Linked DNA regions of Luteitalea sp. TBR-22. The protein of the gene in region 1 interacts with the protein of each later gene in a pairwise test. Links are inferred from orthologs where the notes say so. Each region holds a gene or a part of one and is shown in the gene's direction. Other genes may lie near its edges.

Region 1 (5,964 bases):
TGAACTCATGAGGCAACCAGTGGGAGGGCACCGTGCCTCGGAATGAACGATACCTGGTCGGCCTCGACGTCGGGACGACCAAGGTCGCCGCGATCGTCGGCGAGGTCACCGACGACGGCGGGGTGGAGATCATCGGCATCGGCACCGCCGACGCGCGCGGCATCCGTCGCGGCGCGGTGGTGAACCTCGAGGAGGCCGTCGAGTCGATCAAGAAGGCGGTCGAGGAAGCCGAGCTCACGGCCGGCATCGAGATCGACTCGGCCTACCTGACGCTCTCGGGCGCGCACATCAAGGGCTTCAACAGCCGGGGCGTCGTCGCCGTCTCGGGCAAGACGCGCGAGATCACGCGCGAGGACGTCCGGCGCGCCATCGACGCCGCCAAGGCCTTCGCCCTGCCGAGCGGCCGCGAGATCCTGCACGTGCTGCCGCAGGACTTCGCCGTCGACGACGAGGAGGGCATCGCCGATCCCGTCGGGATGACCGGCTCGCGCCTCGACGTCAACGTCCACATCGTGACCGGCGGCGCGGCGTCGATGCAGAACCTGATCGCCTGCGTCAATCGCGCCGGCGTCAACGTCGTCGACACGGTGCTCGAGCAGATCGCGGCCGCCGAGGCCGTGCTCACGCCCGACGAGCGCGAGCTCGGCGTCGCCGTGGTCGACATCGGCGGCGGCACCACCGACTTCGCGATCTTCGAGCGCGGCAGCCTCTGGCACACGGGCGTCGTCGCGATCGGCGGCGACCACTTCACCAACGACATCGCCGTCGGGCTCCGCACGCCGGTGCCGGACGCCGAGAAGCTGAAGCGCCGCTGCGGCTGCGCGCTGAACTCGATGGTCGGCGAGGACGAGACGATGGAGGTGGCCAGCGTCGGTGGCCGTCGGCCGCGCGTCATGTCGCGCCGCATCCTGTCGCAGATCCTGCAGCCGCGCGCCGAGCAGGTGTTCCACATGCTGTGGGACGAAATCGACAAGGCCGGCTGCAGCAACTCGCTGCACTCGGGCATCGTGCTGACCGGCGGCGGCGCGGCCCTCGACGGCATGGCCGAGATCGCCGAGCAGATCTTCGACCTGCCGGTGCGCCGCGGCGTGCCGGCCGGAGCCGCCGGGCTCGGCGATCAGGCCAGCAGTCCGATCTATGCGACGGCCGTCGGCGCCGTCATGTACGCGAGCCGCAACCGGCCCACCGCGCCAGCCTCGTCGCCGATCGGCGTCCGACGGCTGCTCGAGGCCGTCAGCTCGCTGTTCAACAATTTCTTCATCGGGCGTTGAGACGTCGGTAACGGGAACGGGGACGGGGGAGAACGCATGTACATCAACGAACTTGACGGCACTGGCCGTCGACGCGGCGCCGGCAGCGCCGAGGATCAGGCACTGCGGCTGACGCTCGACACGGAGGTGCGCGCCGGCGCGCGGATCAAGGTGGTGGGCGTGGGCGGCGGCGGCAGCAACGCCGTCAACCGCATGGTGCGCTCCGGCGTCAGCGGCGTGGAGTTCATCGTCGCCAACACCGACCTGCAGGCACTGCAGCAGAGCCCCGCGTCGACCAAGATCCAGATCGGCGGGAAGCTGACCAAGGGCCTCGGCGCCGGCGCCGATCCCAACGTCGGCCGCAACGCCGCGCTCGAGGACACCGACCGCCTGATCGAGGTGCTCGACGGCGCCGACATGGTGTTTGTCACGACCGGCCTCGGCGGCGGCACCGGCACCGGGGCCGCGCCCGTCATCGCCAGCCTCGCCACCGAGCTCGGCGCGCTGACGATCGCGGTCGTCACCAAGCCCTTCAAGTTCGAGGGCAAGCGCCGGTCCGAGCAGGCCGAGCGCGGCCTGACCGACCTGCGCGAGTGCGTCGACACGGTGATCACCATCCCCAACGAGCGCCTGCTCGCGACGATCGACCGCCGCACGCCGCTGCCGGAAGCGTTCGCGGCCGCCGACGACATCCTGCGGCAGGCCATCCAGGGCATCTCGGACCTCATCCTCGTGCCCGGCCTGATCAACCTCGACTTCGCCGACGTGAAGACGATCATGTCGCACATGGGCCTGGCCATCATGGGCACCGGCGTCGCCGAGGGCGAGGACCGCGCCATGCAGGCCGCCAACCGCGCGATCTCCAGCCCGCTGCTCGAGGACGCGTCGGTCAAGGGCGCCCGCGGCGTGATCATCAACGTGACCGGCGGCACCGACATCTCGCTGACCGAGGTCGCCGAAGCCTCGGCCATCATCCAGGACGCCGCGCACGAGGATGCCAACATCATCTTCGGCGCCGTGGTCGACCCGACGATGGCCGGCACCATCAAGATCACGGTGATCGCCACCGGCTTCGACAAGCCCGGCACGTCGCAGCACACCCCGAGCCGCACCCCCGTCGGCCTGGCGGAGTACCAGACGCACGGGAACTGGACCCCGCCGGCGGCCACCGGCACCTCGGGCATCGCCTTCACCCCGGGGCGCCGCTCTCCGGTGGCGCCGCCCCCGATGCTGCTCGACGACGATCGGCACCTGGCCACCGGTACCGACGACGCCGCGCCTGTCGACTTCACGCCGTCGTTCCTGAACCGCGGGCACGACAGCTAGCACTCCAAGGCGTCCACCCGGGCGCCCGTCAGGGCCGGCGACCCCCGTCCGCCGGCCCCGTCGAACTTTCGTCCGTCCGGCGTCCGGCCCGTCGTCCGGGCGCCGGAACTCGTCAGCGCGACCCGCCTCGGCCGGCGGCCGCGTGCTAGATTGGGATGTTCCCCCCGTGCCCACGGACCCGTGTCGGGCTCCCCGGCCGGGCGGCATCCCCTCATGAAGGCGCAGGACCTCCGCGATCGTGCCCGGGCCACTCTGGCCCGCGAAGCTGGCGCACTCGTGAAACCGCACGGGCAGCGCCTCCGCGTCGCGCTCGCCTTCCCGAACACCTACAGCATCGGGATGTCGAACCTCGGCTTCCAGACCGTCTACCGTCTCTTCAACGAGATGGACGACGTGGTCTGCGAGCGGGTGTTCCTGCCGCCGCGGCAGGAACTGCAGGAGCAGCGCGCCGCCGGCCTCAAGCTCCTGACGATCGAGTCGCAGACCCCGGTCAAGGAGTTCGACGTCTTCGCGTTCTCGGTCTCCTTCGAATGGGACTACCCGAACGTGCTGACGATGCTGCGGCTGGCGGGGCTGCCCATCTACGCGTCGGAACGACAGCAGGGGCGCGACCCGCTGGTGGTGCTCGGCGGGGCGGTCACGTTCGTCAACCCCGAGCCCCTCGCGCTGTTTGCCGACGTCGTCGCCGCCGGCGAGGGCGAGGTGCTGGTGCCGACGCTCGTGCAGAAGATCCGCGAGGCCACCGGCCGCGCGTCGCTGCTCGAGTCGCTGGGCCACGAGCGGGGCTTCTACATCCCGTCGGCGTGGACCCCCGAGTACGCGCCCGACGGCACCCTGCGCGGCATGGTGGGCGATCCGGCACGCGGCGGCGCGGCACCGGTGCGGAAGGCGGCCGTCAAGGGCACCGACCTGCTCGATCCGCCCCACACGCAGGTGTTCACGCCCGACACCGAACTGGGATCGCGATTCCTCATCGAGGTGGTGCGCGGCTGCGCCAACCTGTGCCGGTTCTGCTGGGCAGGCTACAACTACCTGCCGGTGCGCGCGTTCGACACCGGCCGTATCCTCGCGCTGGCCGAGGCAGCCCGGCCCTACGCCAATCGCGTCGGCCTGGTGTCGATCGCCCTGTGCGACCACCCGGACATCGAGCTGATTCTCGAGCGGCTGGCCGGGATGGGGTACTCGATCAGCCCGGCGTCGCTGCGCCTCGACGACCTGAACGAACGCATCGTGCGTCGCCTGGTCGACAGTGGCGAGCGCGGCGTGACCATCGCGCCGGAGGCCGGATCGGACCGGCTGCGGCGGGTGATCAACAAGACGTTCACCAACGAGGAGATCCTCGACAAGGCCCAGCTGCTGTTTGCCAACGGCGTCGAGAACCTCAAGCTGTACTTCATGATCGGCCTGCCCACCGAGACCGACGAGGACCTGGTGGCGATGCGGGACCTGACCGCGCAACTGCGCGGCATCATGCTCGACCAGCAGCGCAGCCGCGGCCGCATCGGCCGGATCGTCGCCAGCGTGAACCCGCTGATCCCCAAGCCGGGCACGGCGTACCAGTGGCTGCCGATGGAGGATCCCGCCATCACCGACAGGAAGGCCAAGCGGCTGAAGAAGCTGGTGGCCGACCTCGACAACGTGTACTTCACGGTCAAGTCGGAGCGGCACTCGTACTACCAGGCACTGATGTCGCTCGGCGACCGGCGCGTCGCGCCGGTCATCGACATCGTGGAGCGCAACGGCGGCAACTGGCGCGAGGCCGTGGAGGCAGCGGGCGTCGACGCGGCCTTCTACATCTTCCGCGACCGCAGCCGTGACGCGTTCATGCCGTGGGACGTCATCGATGCCGGCATGAAGGACGCGTTCTTCCGCAGCGAGTTCGACAAGGGGATGCGCGGCGAATGGACGCTGCCCCCCAAGCGCCAGCAGGAGAACGCCAGGCTCCTGCCCGTGTTGCCCTGACACGAACCGCCCTGCCGTGGAGTCTCGCCGTCCCGCGGCCACCCTGCTGGCCTCGCTCGCCTGGTGTGCCGCGTGCATCGCCGCGATCGTCGTGGTCATGGGGCCGTTGTCGGTGCCCGCCATCCGTCTCTCCATCTCCGATCCCACCCGCCCGAGTGCGGTGGCGGCCCTGCTCCTGATTGCGGCCATCGCCCTGCGACGCAGCCTGGCCGGACTGCTCGACGACCTCTCCCGCAGCGTCGTCCCGTACGCTGCGACACTCGTGCTGGCCGGCGCGCTGATGGCCGCGCTCCTCGGTGTCAGGGGCGCCACCAACGTCGGCGGCGCCGACTCCGCCGGATACCTGCTGCAGGCGCGCCGCTGGCTGCACGGCCAGGTCAGGCAACCGCTGCCCCTCGTGGTGCCGGGCCTGCCGGGCGCGTGGCCGCAGAGCACGCTTGGCACGCGGCCCGATCCCCACGGCACCGGCACGGTGCCCACCTACCCACCGGGCCTGCCGTGGCTCGAAGCGCTGGCCCTCGCGGCCGGCGGCGAGGCGCTGGCCGTGCGCGGACTGCCGCTGGCGGCCGCCCTCGCCGCCCTGCTCGGCCTCTGGGCCCTCGCGCGCCCCCGCGTGGGGCCGGCAGGGGCGGCGTTCGCGGTGGTCACGCTCGCGTCCTTGCCGACCTTCCTCTACCAGGCACTGCAGCCGATGTCGGACGTGCCGGCGCTCGCGGGCTGGATCGTCGCGCTGGCGCTGGCCGGCCGTCGGTCAGGCGCGGCGCTGGCAGGCGCCAGCATCGCGACGCTGGTCACCATCCTCGTGCGGCCGAACCTCGCGCCCCTCGCCCTGCCGGTCGCCTGGCAGGCGTGGACCTCCTCCTCGCCCCGGCGGCCGGCCGCCCGCGCCCTGGCCATCGGCGCGTCGACCATCGCCGCCGTGGTCATCGTCGCGCTCGTGCAGTGGCGACTCTACGGGTCGCCGACGCAGTCGGGATACGGCAGTGCATCGGAGCTGTTCGCGCTCTCCAACGTCGCGTCGAACCTCCGCCTCTATCCCGGGTGGATCCTGGAGTCGTGCGGAGCAGCCACCGTACTCGCCCTGGTCGCCGGCCTCGCGTGGTGGAGCGTGCAGGCCGTGCGTCAGCCGCAGGCTCGTCCCCCGATCGCCATGGCCCTCCTCACGCTGGTGCTGTACCTCGTGTACGCGCCGTTCGACTCCTGGAGCTACCTGCGCTTCATCCTCGTGCCGCTCGCCATCCTGCCTGTCGGGGCGGGCGCACTGTTGGCCACGCGCGAGGACTGCCGCGCGCCGCGGTGGCGATTCCCCGTCTTCGCGGTGGCCGTGCTGGTCGTGGTGCTGCCCAACCTCGTGCAGGCCCGGAGACTGACCGTGTTCAGCGTGCGACAGCGCGAGTTCCGCTACCAGGCCGCCGGCGAGTTCGTC
Region 2 (5,998 bases), 1.5 Mb from region 1 along the record:
TGTTCTTGTCGAACCAGGCGCTCACGTCGGCGTCGGTCACCTGCACCTGGTCGAGGAACGAGACCGTGGGGAATGACACCAGCTCCAGCGTCACCTTCTCGGTGCGGCGCTTGTACTCGGCGTCGGCATCGGCGTCCGAGACGGTGATCCACTCGGTCAGCGTCGCGCGCATCTTGTCGAGGATGACGCTGTTGCGAATCTCGTCCTCGAACTGCGCGGCCGTGATCGGCGGCCGTTGCAGGCGCAGCAACTGGCGGTAGCGCTGCTCGCCGATGAACTGCCCGTTCTCCTGGAAGGCCGGGATGCTCATGATCCGCTCGCGGACCTCGGCGTCGCTCGCGGTGATGCCCAGGCGCGTCGCTTCGGCCAGCACGGCCTCCTGGTCGATCATCTGCTGCAGCACCTGGCGGTCGAGGCCGAGCTGCCGCAGCATCGCGGTGCTCATGTTGCCGCCGTACGCGTTGCGGAACTGCGCCATCTGCGCGTTGTACGCCCGCGTGAAGTCGGCCACGGTGATGGGACGCCCCTGGACGGTGGCCACCGCGTCACCCGGGGTTCCCGTGGCGCCACTGTTCCGGGTGCCCAGGAAATCGGGCACGTAGAAGAACACGAATGTGAGCACCACGAGTCCGAGGCTCCACTTGAGCCACCCCTGGTGGCGACGCATCCGGTCGAGCATGGTCATACAGTCGTTCTCCGGGGGGCTGACCGACGTCAGCACAAAGACCCGCCATTATACGGCACTGGATGTGCAAGGCTATGATGGTGGCCGGTTCGTGATCTTTCGAGACACCCGCCTGCCCCTCCAGACGCCCCGAGTATCGACCCCGTGAACCTGGCCCTTGGTCTGCCTCGCCTGCCCCGCGCCGCACGTCGTGCGCTCGCGTCCCGCGAGGCCCTGCACGCCTGGTGGCTGGCGCTTCAGCAGCCCGAAACGGCGCCAGCTCTTGCACGGTTTGTCGTCGACAGGGTGTCGGAATGGCTGCCGCTGCAGGCCTGGGCCATCGTCGTTCCGGGGCGCCATGGGCTCGAGCTGGTGGCAGGTCCGGCTCCTCGCCGTCGCCCGGGACAGGCCGCCCTGGCCATCGCCGACGCCGCCCTGAAGACCCCCGACGGCCACTGGAGCGCCGGGTCCATCCGGGCCGCGCTCGGCACCGGGCCCGACGCGGCGGCTGTCGCGTGGGTCGTCCGCGGCCGAGAAGAAGTGGCAGGAGTGATCGTCGGGATTGACGACGCGCCGGCGCCCCGCCCGCCCGACGTGGGCACCGTGGCGACGATGCTCGAGGAGGACGTGCTCGGACCCGTCGGGCTGGCGCTGGCGCGCGTGCGCCAACTCGACCGCCTGCGGGAACTGGCGGCCATCGACGATTTGACGGGCCTGTACAACGCCCGGCACCTGCAGCAGACGGTCGAGCGCGAACTCTCGCGGTTGGCGCGCACGAGGCGCCCGCTGTCGCTGGTGTTCCTGGATCTCGACGCCTTCAAGCGGGTCAACGATCGCCATGGCCACCTGATGGGCAGCCGAGCGCTCGTGGACGTGGGGCACCTGCTGCGGGCCTGCGTCCGCCAGACCGATACCGCCGTGCGTTACGGCGGCGACGAGTTCGTGGTGGTGCTGCCCGACACCGGCGCCCGCGACGCTGGTGGCGTCGCCCGCCGCATCCAGCAGCGCGTCGCCGCGGAGAAGTTCCTGGCCGCCCACGGGCTGGACCTGCGCCTGACCGTCTCGGTCGGCGTGGCCACCCTGAGGCGCCCGACATTCACGGCCGCCGACCTGATCAGGACCGCCGACGAGGCGATGTACTGGGTCAAGCGTCACGGCCGCAACGGCATCAGGGCCGTGCTGCTCGGCAGGGCAGCACGGCCCGACACGATGACAGGGCCGGCTGCTGCAGCCGGCCGTCCCAAGAGGAGTACCACCGAGTGAGCCTGCGTTCCCTGTTCTCGTTGTTCTCGAGCGACCTTGCCATCGACCTGGGCACCGCCAACACGTGCGTGTACGCCCGCGGCAAGGGGATCGTCGTCAACGAGCCCTCCATCGTCGCCATCAACAAGGTGAACGGCCGCATCGAGGCCGTCGGCAAGGAAGCCAAGGACATGCTCGGGCGCACGCCCGGCAACATCGTGGCCATCAAGCCGATGAAGGACGGCGTCATCGCCGACTTCGAGGTCACCGAGAAGATGCTCACGTACTTCATCAAGAAGGCGCACAACCGCAACGTGTGGGTGCGCCCGCGGATCGTCATCGGCGTGCCGAGCGAGATCACGCAGGTGGAGAAGCGCGCGGTGAAGGACAGCGCCTATCGCGCCAAGGCGAGCGAGGTGCACCTGGTCGAGGAGGCGATGGCGGCGGCGATCGGCGCCGGCATGCCGATCACCGAGCCCTCCGGCAACATGATCGTCGACATCGGCGGCGGCACCACCGACATCGCCGTCATCTCGCTGGCCGGCATCGTCTACAGCAAGGCGGTGCGGGTGGCCGGCAACGAGATGGACGAGGCGATCATCCAGTACATCAAGAAGACCTACAACCTGCTGATCGGCGAGCGCACCGCCGAGCAGATCAAGATGGAACTCGGCTCGGCCTTCCCGCTCGAGGACCCGCGGGAGATGGAGATCAAGGGACGCCACCTCGTGGAGGGCGTGCCCAAGACCATCACCATCAGCGACAGCGAGATCCGCGGGGCGCTTGCCGAGACCGTCAACGTCATCGTCGACGCCGTGCGCATCGCGCTCGAGCGCACGCCCCCCGAACTGTCGGCCGACATCGTCGACCGCGGCATCGTGCTCACCGGCGGCGGATCGCTGCTCAAGAACCTCGACAAGCGTCTCCGCGAGGAGACCGGCCTGCCCGTCGCGATGGCGGAGGACCCGCTGTCCACCGTGGTGCTCGGCGCCGGCCGCATGCTGTCGGACTTCAATCTGCTCAGGAAGATTTCGATCGATTGATGACAGACCTCGGGAATCGGGAAGCGGGAATCGGGAGTCGCCGAAGGGCGGCGTGCAGCGGGCTCTGTCCCGGTGCACCTGACGCATCCCGTATGCCGACTCCCGACTCCCGACTCCCGACTCCCGTCCCTGTGCAGTCGTGCTGACCAACGACCGCGGTCCCGTCCTCGAGTTCCAGAAGCGCACCGGCTACCTGCTGGTGGCGGCGCTGCTCGGGCACCTGTTGCTGATCTCGGCGCAGGTGAGCTCGCAGACGGGCGCCAGCGTGCTCGAGACGACGATGTTCGGCGCCCTGTCGCGGGTGCAGGCGCTGACGTCGTGGGTGACGCAGGGGATCACCGGCGCCTGGGGGAACTACGTGGCGCTGCGCGGGCACCGCGCCCGCGCCGACGCCCTGCAGCTGCAGCTCGATCGGCTCGGTGTCCAGCTGCAGCACGCCACTGCCCAGGCCCGTCGCACCGAGCAGCTCGAGCGCCTGCTGCAGCTGCAGCGCACCGAGCTGCCCGCGACGATGGCGGCGCGGGTGATCGCGGCCGACCCCGCCGCGGCATTCCGCACCGTGACCATCGACAAGGGCGCCTCCGACGGCGTCCGGCGCGACATGGCGGTGCTCTCGCCGCTCGGCGTCGTCGGACGGGTGATCGACGAACCGGCGGCGCATGCCGCCAAGGTGCAGCTGATCATCGACCGCAACGCGGGCGCCGGCGGCGTGATCGAGCGCAACGGCGCCGGTGGCGTCGTGGTCGGCGCCAGCGCCGACACCGACCTGCCGCTGCGGATGGAGTACGTGTCCAACCTGGCCGACGTCACGCCGGGCGACCTGGTCATGACGTCGGGCCTGGACGGCATCTATCCCCGCGGCTTCGTGCTGGGGCGGGTCGAGCGTGCCGAGCGCGGGTCGGGCCTGTACCGCCTGATCGCTATCCGGCCGTCGGTGGACTTCTCCTCGCTGGACACGGTGTTGCTGGTCACCGGGCCGCAGCCGGCCCGTCCCGATGCCGGCACGGCGCCCGCGTCCAACGCGCCCGGCGCCGGGGCCCGAGAGGGGCGCGGTGAGGCCAGCGGCGGGGCGTCGCCCACCGTGGCGCCACCCCAGACCCAGGCGGCACCGGTGGGACCGGCCGGGACCGTCGGTGCCCCCAGCGTGCCGGCGACGCCGGCCGGGCCCGTCCCATGACGCGCCTGCTGTCGGTGGGGGCAGCGCTGCTCGCCGCGCTGATGCTGCAGACGGTGGTCGGCTACCAGCTGTTCGGCCGCCTGATCGCGATGGACCTGGTGCTGGTGGTGGTGGTCGGCACCGCGATCTTCTTCGGCCCCACCGCCGGCCTGGTGGCCGGCACGGTCGCCGGGCTCTGTCAGGACGCGCTGTCGGGCGGCGTGCTGGGCGTGGCCGGGCTGGCCAAGACGCTGGCCGGCTTCGTGGCCGGGGTGGTGGCCACGCAGTTCATCGTGAGCGGGATCATCCCCCGTGGCGTGGTGTTCTTCGCCATGACGTGGCTGCACGGGGTGTGTTTCCTCGGGCTCTACGCGATGATAGAGAGACACGGCATCGGGCGGCCCTGGCGGCAGATCCTGGTGCAGAGCCTGCTCAATGCGCTGGTCGGCGTGGTCGCCACCCAGGCCATCGAGCGAGGACCCGAGTGGTGGCGCCGGCGCCAGTACACGCGGCGCCACGAGGGACGACGAAGGCTGGCGCGCTGAGCGCGCCGTGAAGACGGGTCGAGCATGATCGCCGAGGAACGCCTGAACCTGCCGTTGCGCCTGCGCGTGCTCCAGTGGAGCCTCGCCGCGGTGTTCCTCGTGCTGGCGATCGCGTTCTGGTACTTCCAGGTCGCCCGGCACCAGCAGTTCCTCGAGATGGCGGAGAACAACCACCAGCGCGCGCTGCCCCTGCAGGCGCCGCGTGGGGTGCTCTTCGACCGGCGCGGCGCCGTCCTCGTCGAGAACCGCTACGCCTTCAACATCTCCATCGTCCGCGAGCAGGTGTCCGACCTGGCGCGCACCACCCGCCTGGTCGCGCAGTTGACCGGCACGCCCATCGAGTCGATCAGCGAGGCCCTCGAGCGCAGCAAGCGGCTGCCGACCTACCGGCCGACGGTGGTGATTCGCAACGTCACCGAGGCGCAGATTGCCGCCGTCGCCGCCCACCGCCTCGAGTTGCCCGGCGTGATCGTCGAGAAGACGCCGACCCGCCGCTACCCGTCCGAGTCGATGGCCGCGCACCTGATCGGGTACGTCGGCGAGGTCACCGACGCGCAACTGGCGCGCCCCGAGTATCGCGAGATCCCGGGCGGCGCCATCGTCGGGCAGGCCGGCGTCGAGCAGACCTACAACCCGTTGCTGATGGGCAGCGACGGCGCGCGTCACGTGGTCGTCAACAGCCGCGGCCGCGAGATCGACGTGCTCGGCGAAGAGGAGCCGGTCGAAGGCCGTCGCCTGCAACTGACCATCGACGCCGACGTGCAGCGCGCCGCCGAGGAGGCCTTCCGTCACTACGGGTTCCGCGGCGCCGCGATCGCCCTGGCGCCCAGGTCCGGCGAGGTCCTCGCGCTCTCGAGCCTGCCGGCCTACGACCCGAACGCCTTCGCGGCCGGCATCGGCCGCGCCGAGTGGAACGGCCTGCTCACCGACCCGCTGCGCCCGCTGAACAACCGGGCGATCCAGGGCCGGTACTCGCCCGGGTCGACCTTCAAGATCGCCGTCGCGGTGGCCGGGTTGCAGGAACACGTGATCACTCCCGACACGCGGATCTTCTGCGGCGGTGGCGCCTCGTTCTACGGACGGTTCTTCAAGTGCCACAAGGCCGGTGGTCACGGGTCGGTCGCGATGCGGGAGGCGATCGAGAAGTCCTGCAACGTGTACTTCTACACGCTGGGCAACATCCTCGGCGTCGACCGGATCCACAAGTGGGCGACCGCGCTCGGCCTCGGCGAGATGAGCGGCATCGACCTGCCGCACGAGACCCGGGGCATCATCCCGTCGACGGCGTGGAAGAAGCAGCGCACCGGCGAGAAGTGGTACGCGGGCGAGACGATCTCGGTGTCGATCG
Region 3 (5,787 bases), 5.3 Mb from region 1 along the record:
CGCCGTGCGCATGGTCCGCAGTTCCTGCGCCACGAGATCCACGACCTCGGCCACGCTCTCGGCCGCGCAGCCGGCATACACCGACAGCATCCCGGTGTCGCGATACGACGAGACGCCGCTGAACACCGCATAGGCCAGGCCCCGCTGCTCACGGATGGTCTGGAACAGGCGCGAGCTCATCGAACCGCCGAGGATCACGTTCAGCAGGTAGGCCGGGTAGCGGTCGTGGTGCGCCTGCGGGAAGGCCGGCGTGCCGATCACGAGATGGCTCTGCTCGAGATCCTTGACGCGCTCGATGCGGGGCGCACGGGGGGCCGGCGCCGTCTCCTGCCAGTCCGCGCCGGCGTCGGTCACGCCGCCGAACGCGCCCTCGACCATCCGCCGCAGCTCGTCGTGGGAGAAGTTGCCCGCCGCCGAGACGATCAGGTTGCGGCCGACGTACGCCTCGCGGAAGTACCGGAACAGGGTGTCCTGCGTGAAGGAGGCCACGGTGTCCGGCGTGCCCAGAATCGGGCGACCGAGCGGGTGATCCGGCCAGTACAGCTCGGTGAACCACTCGTGGACCAGATCGTCGGGGGTGTCCTCGACCATCTTGATCTCCTCGAGGATCACCTTCTTCTCGCGCTCGATCTCGTCGACGGGGAAGGCCGGGTGCAGCACCAGGTCCGACAGGATGTCGAAGGCCCGCGGCAGGTGCTCGTCCATCACCTTGAGGTAATAGCCGGCGTACTCCTTGGACGTGAACGCGTCGAGGTTGCCGCCCATCGAGTCGAACTGCTCCGCGATCTGCTGCGCGGTGCGGCGTTCGGTCCCCTTGAACAGCATGTGCTCGATGAAGTGCGCGATGCCGCCCTCCTCGGGGACCTCATGGCGGGACCCGCGAGCGAGCCACACGCCGAGGCTCACCGAGCGCACGTGCGGCATGGTCTCGGTGACGAGCCGGACGCCATTGGGGAGCGTGTCGTGGACGATCATCGGAAGGGGTGTCCCGGCGTCCACCGCAGGAGCCGCGAGGCGGCCGGGAAACGTCAATCATAGCAGCCGGGCACCGGGCACCGGGCACCGGGCACCGAGCACCGGACACCGAGCACCGGACACCGGGCACCGGGCACTGGGCGGCTGGGCGGCTGGGCGGCTGGGGGCTGGGAGCTGGGGGGATTGGCGCAGGGCTCGAGGCAAGGAAGCATGCCGCAGGCGTCAGGAGGGTTTCTGAGCCATGAGCCCTGGCCCTTGAGCCGTCGCCCCCCCCGACATCCGTCACAATAGGAGGTCGCCCATGACTGAACTCGACGACGCCATCGACGTGCCGCAAGGAGCAGACCGGCCCGACCTGGCCGGCCTGACGCCGGACGAGTTGTCGTCGCTCGTGGTCGAGCTTGGGGGCAAACCCTTCCAGGGCAAGCAGCTCTTCCGCTGGATCCACAAGAAGGGGGTCACTGATTTCTCGGCCATGACCACCCTGCCCAAGCCCCTGCGCGCCGCGTTGGCCGAGCGCACCGTCGTGAGCACGCCCGAGGTCGTCCGCCGCGACACGTCCTCCGACGGCACCACCAAGTTCCTGTTGCGCCTGGCCGACGGTCGCCAGATCGAGTCGGTGTTCATCCCCGACACGCCGTCGCAGACCTTCTGCATCTCGACGCAGGTGGGCTGCGCCATGAAATGCGGCTTCTGCCTGACCGGCACGATGGGCCTGACGCGACACCTGACGGCGGCAGAGATTGCCGGCCAGGTCCGCGTCCTCGCGCGCGAGCTCGACTTCCTCGACACCCCCTTCAACATCGTCGTCATGGGGATGGGCGAACCGCTGCACAACTACGACGCGACGATGCGCGCGCTGCAGTTGGTGGGCAGCGAGGAGGGGCTGCACGTGTCGCCCCGGCGAGTCACGCTGTCGACCGTGGGCGTGCTGCCCGGGCTGCAGAAGCTGGCCGAGGAGCCCTACATGCCCAACCTCGCGATCTCGCTGCACGCGACGACCGAGGAGCAGCGCGACCGGCTGGTGCCGATCAACCGCAAGTACACGCTGGCCCAGTTGATGGACGCCTGCCGGCGCTTCCCGCTGAAGAAGCGCAGCCGGATCACGTTCGAGTACGTGATGCTGGCCGGCGTCAACGACACGATCGAGGACGCGCGGCGGCTGGTGCGGCTGCTCAACGGCCTCAAGGCGAAGGTGAACCTGCTGCCCCTGAACGAGGCCGCCGGGATCCCCTACCGCCGACCGTCCGACGAGACGGTGGACGCGTTCGCCCAGGTGCTGGCCAACGCCCACATCACCGTGTCGGTCCGCAAGAGCCGCGGGCGGGACATCCGGGCGGCGTGTGGGCAGCTGGCCGTGGAGAAGCCGGCAATTTGAAATTTGAAATCTGAAATTGATAGGCGGCTTGGCCTCCGGCCTTCGCCGCGCCAGGCATAGCCGGCGCTCGAGAATTTCAAATTTCCAATTTCGAATTACACGTATCGGGCAGCGATGTCGCGGCGGAACTCCATGTCCTTGAAGGAGATCTGCGCCACGCCTGCATAGGCGCGGTCGCGCGCCTCCTGCAAGGTCACCCCCTCCCCAACGACCGTCAGCACGCGGCCGCCTGATGTCAGCACGGTGCCATCGGGGCCCGTCTTCGTGCCGGCGTGGAAGACGGTGACGCCCGGCATCGCCGCGGCGGCAGCAAGGCCGTCGATGGGATACCCGGTGGTCATCGCGCCCGGATACCCCCCGGAGGCGAGCACCACGCCGACGCGGGCGCCCGACACGGCGGGCAGCGGCTCGGCGGGCAGGGCGCCCTTCGCGGCCGCGAGGGCGAGCGGGGCGAGCGGCACGGGCAGCAGCGGCAGTACGACCTGGGCCTCGGGGTCGCCGAACCGGACGTTGAACTCGATCACCTTCGGGCCGTCGGGAGTCAGCATCAGGCCGCAGTAGAGGATGCCCGCGAACGGGTAGCCCTCGGCGCGCATGCCCGCAAGGACAGGTTCCACGATGGTACGCATGACGCGGGCCGAGAGGCCGGCGTCGACGAGCGGGCTCGGAGCCAGCGCGCCCATGCCGCCCGTGTTCGGCCCCGCATCACCGTCGTAGGCACGCTTGTGGTCCTGCGCGGTGCCCAACGGCAGGGCCCGCGTGCCGTCGCAGACGGCGAAGTAGGACACTTCCGGGCCGGTGAGGCATTCCTCCACGACCACGGTGCTCCCGGCGGCCCCGAAGGCGCCCTGGCGCATCGCGGCGTCGACGGCGGCGAGCGCCTCGTCGAGTGTCGCCGCCACGGTCACGCCCTTCCCTGCGGCCAGGCCGTCGGCCTTGACGACGACCGGCGCCCCGAAGGCGCGGACGGCGACCTCGGCCTCGTCGGCGGTGGTGCAGATGCGGGCGCGGGCCGTCGGCACGCCATGGCGATCCATGAAGGCCTTCGAGAAGGCCTTGCTGGTCTCGAGCCGGGCGGCGTCCTGCGACGGACCGAAGACCGGGTGCCCGGCCGCGCGCAGGGCGTCGGACACTCCCGCTGCCAACGGTTGCTCCGGGCCGACGATGACCAAATCGACGCCCTCGGCAGCAACGAGGGCCGTGACGGCGGCAGGATCGAGGATGTCGAGGGCCACCGTCCTGGCGCAGGTGGCGGTGCCGGGGTTGCCAGGGGCGCAGAGCACCTCGGCGACGCCTGATTCCTGTCGCAGCTTCCAGGCGAGCGCGTGTTCGCGCCCCCCGCCGCCGAGGACGAGGACCTTCATCGTGTTAAGCTTCCGGTTTGGTTGGCCGGCGACGGCCGACCCCTAATCCTGAGCGCGTCGGCGTCTGCACGCGGTGAGACGCCGGCAAGTCGAAGGAAACGCCATGCGGGAGGAGGTGAGTCGACGTGGCCGAAGTCAAGGTGCAGGAAGGTGAATCGATCGAAAGCGCCCTGCGGCGTTTCAAGCGCAAGGTGCAGCAGGAAGATATCATCAAGGACATCAAGAAACATTCGTTCTACCTGAAGCCGGGCGACAAGCGTCGCGCCAAGCAGGCCCTCGCCCGCAAGCGGAGCCGCAAGAAGCAGCGGCGGGAAACCGACTGAGCAGGCTCGCCCTGGCGACGCGACGGGCGAGCCCGCGCGGAGTCGAAGGGCGGTCCAGGCATGAACGTCTGCAGTGCCGCCGGGATCGCTGGTCCCGGTGGCACTGCGCAGCACCGCCACAGGCTCGGCCGTACGCCTTGACCCTGTGCTGGCTTGGTGCTACTGTCAGCCCTCCTGAAGTACAGTTTTTCCGCGAGTTTGCGGGGATTTTTCGGAGCGGGGAGAAGGCGATGCAGATTGAAGAGCGGGTCGTCGGCGGAGTGACGATTCTGGACCTCTCGGGCAAGATGACGCTCGGCGAGGGCGACGAGATGCTGCGCGAGAAGATTGCCAGCCTGGTCAACGCCGGCCAGAAGAACCTGTTGCTCAACCTCGACGGCGTGCCCTACATCGACAGTGCGGGCCTCGGCGAGATGGTGCGCTCCTACACCACCGTGAGCCGCCAGGGCGGCAAGCTGAAGCTGCTGAACCTCACCAAGCGCATCGAGGATCTCCTCTCGATCACCAAGCTGCTGACCGTGTTCGAGACCTTCGACACCGAAGCGGAAGCCATCCAGAGCTTCTCGGCCTAGGCCGGACCTGGTTGTTCCCGGGTGCCTCGCGGCACCCGCCGCCCACGAGCGTTGACCGCCTTGCACGCACCCGGCACGCCGCGACCCTCCGTCGCGGCGTCGCTGTTTCTGGCCCTCCGTCCCGCACAGTGGACAAAGAACCTCATCGTCTTTGCGGCGCTGATCTTCGGGCAGCGGCTGCTCGACGGCGAGGCCGTGGTGCGCGCCGGCGTCGCGTTTCTCGCCTTCTGTGCGCTCTCGGGTGTCGTCTACCTGCTCAACGACGTGGTCGATCGGGAGGCCGATCGCCAGCACCCGATCAAGCGGCACCGCCCGATTGCGGCGGGTCACCTCACGGTCGGGCTCGCCCTCGGCTTCGGGGCGACGATGCTCCTGGCCGGGCTGGCCGCATCGGCGTGGCTGGGCCCGGCGTTCCTCGTGCATGCACTCGCGTACGTCGCGCTGCAGGTCGGCTACTCGCTGGGCCTCAAGCGACAGGTGATCCTCGACGTGCTGTCGATCGCCCTGGGCTTCGTGATCCGGGCCTCGGCGGGTGGGGCGGCCATCGGCGTGCCGGTCAGCCAGTGGCTGCTGATGTGCACGATCCTGCTGGCGCTGTTCCTGGCCCTGGCCAAGCGGCGCCACGAGATCACCCTGCTGGGCGACGAGGCGGCGCGGCACCGCGCCATCCTGGGCGAGTACACGCCCTACCTCGTGGACCAGATGATCGCCGTGGTCACGGCGTCCACGCTGATGGGGTACGCGTTCTACACGGTCAGCGCCGACACCGCGGAGCGGTTCGGGACGCCCTGGCTCGGGCTGACGTTCCCATTCCCGCTGTACGGCATCTTCCGGTACCTTTACCTGGTCCATCGCCGCAGCCAGGGCGGCAGTCCCACCGAGCTCCTGCTCGCGGACCGGCCCCTGCTGCTGTGCGTGGCCCTCTGGGGCGCGACCACCGTCGCGCTGATCTACCATCCGTGGACACTCGCCCGCTGACCCGCGTCGCGCGTGGGGTGTCCTGAGCGTCACAGAGCCATGTCCGATATTTCCGTGCGCGCCGATTCCGTGAACGTCGAGGAGATCATGCGGCAGATCCGCGCCCGCGTGAAGGAGAAGCGCGGCGCCGACTACACCGAGGAGGAGATCAAGGAACTCGCGGGCGTGAAGCTCGAGAAGTTCCTCGATCCGCTCGC

Evidence for each region.
Region 2: the proteins of ftsZ (region 1) and TBR22_RS18505 interact in binary tests that used the Escherichia coli proteins (3 or more experiments, as listed by UniProt). The link is inferred for Luteitalea sp. TBR-22 from one-to-one orthologs.
Region 3: the proteins of ftsZ (region 1) and rlmN interact in binary tests that used the Escherichia coli proteins (3 or more experiments, as listed by UniProt). The link is inferred for Luteitalea sp. TBR-22 from one-to-one orthologs.

The regions. Positions count from the first base shown.
Region 1 is NZ_AP024452.1:5,905,851-5,911,814, reverse strand. What follows is about bases 476-3,441. They hold ftsZ (cell division protein FtsZ), read left to right. Parts: upstream 476-1,307; coding sequence 1,308-2,576; downstream 2,577-3,441. Other genes in these bases: TBR22_RS24315 (radical SAM protein), read left to right, coding at 2,790-3,441; ftsA (cell division protein FtsA), read left to right, coding at 476-1,271. In the rest of the region: TBR22_RS24330 (cell division protein FtsQ/DivIB), read left to right, coding at 1-3; more of ftsA, read left to right, coding at 33-475; more of TBR22_RS24315, read left to right, coding at 3,442-4,538; TBR22_RS24310 (hypothetical protein), read left to right, coding at 4,555-5,964. UniProt on the Escherichia coli protein: Essential cell division protein that forms a contractile ring structure (Z ring) at the future cell division site. The regulation of the ring assembly controls the timing and the location of cell division.
Region 2 is NZ_AP024452.1:4,417,023-4,423,020, reverse strand. What follows is about bases 937-3,936. They hold TBR22_RS18505 (rod shape-determining protein), read left to right. Parts: upstream 937-1,923; coding sequence 1,924-2,949; downstream 2,950-3,936. Other genes in these bases: mreC (rod shape-determining protein MreC), read left to right, coding at 3,089-3,936; TBR22_RS18510 (diguanylate cyclase), read left to right, coding at 937-1,927. Also shown: TBR22_RS26955 (peptidyl-prolyl cis-trans isomerase), read right to left, coding at 1-685; more of TBR22_RS18510, read left to right, coding at 830-936; more of mreC, read left to right, coding at 3,937-4,126; rod shape-determining protein MreD, read left to right, coding at 4,123-4,650; mrdA (penicillin-binding protein 2), read left to right, coding at 4,675-5,998. UniProt on the Escherichia coli protein: Forms membrane-associated dynamic filaments that are essential for cell shape determination. Acts by regulating cell wall synthesis and cell elongation, and thus cell shape.
Region 3 is NZ_AP024452.1:613,888-619,674, reverse strand. The notes cover bases 526-3,314. They hold rlmN (23S rRNA (adenine(2503)-C(2))-methyltransferase RlmN), read left to right. Parts: upstream 526-1,276; coding sequence 1,277-2,353; downstream 2,354-3,314. Other genes in these bases: purD (phosphoribosylamine--glycine ligase), read right to left, coding at 2,449-3,314; TBR22_RS02570 (pitrilysin family protein), read right to left, coding at 526-975. Also shown: more of TBR22_RS02570, read right to left, coding at 1-525; more of purD, read right to left, coding at 3,315-3,717; rpsU (30S ribosomal protein S21), read left to right, coding at 3,843-4,040; TBR22_RS02550 (STAS domain-containing protein), read left to right, coding at 4,271-4,612; TBR22_RS02545 (decaprenyl-phosphate phosphoribosyltransferase), read left to right, coding at 4,664-5,590; TBR22_RS02540 (hypothetical protein), read left to right, coding at 5,630-5,787.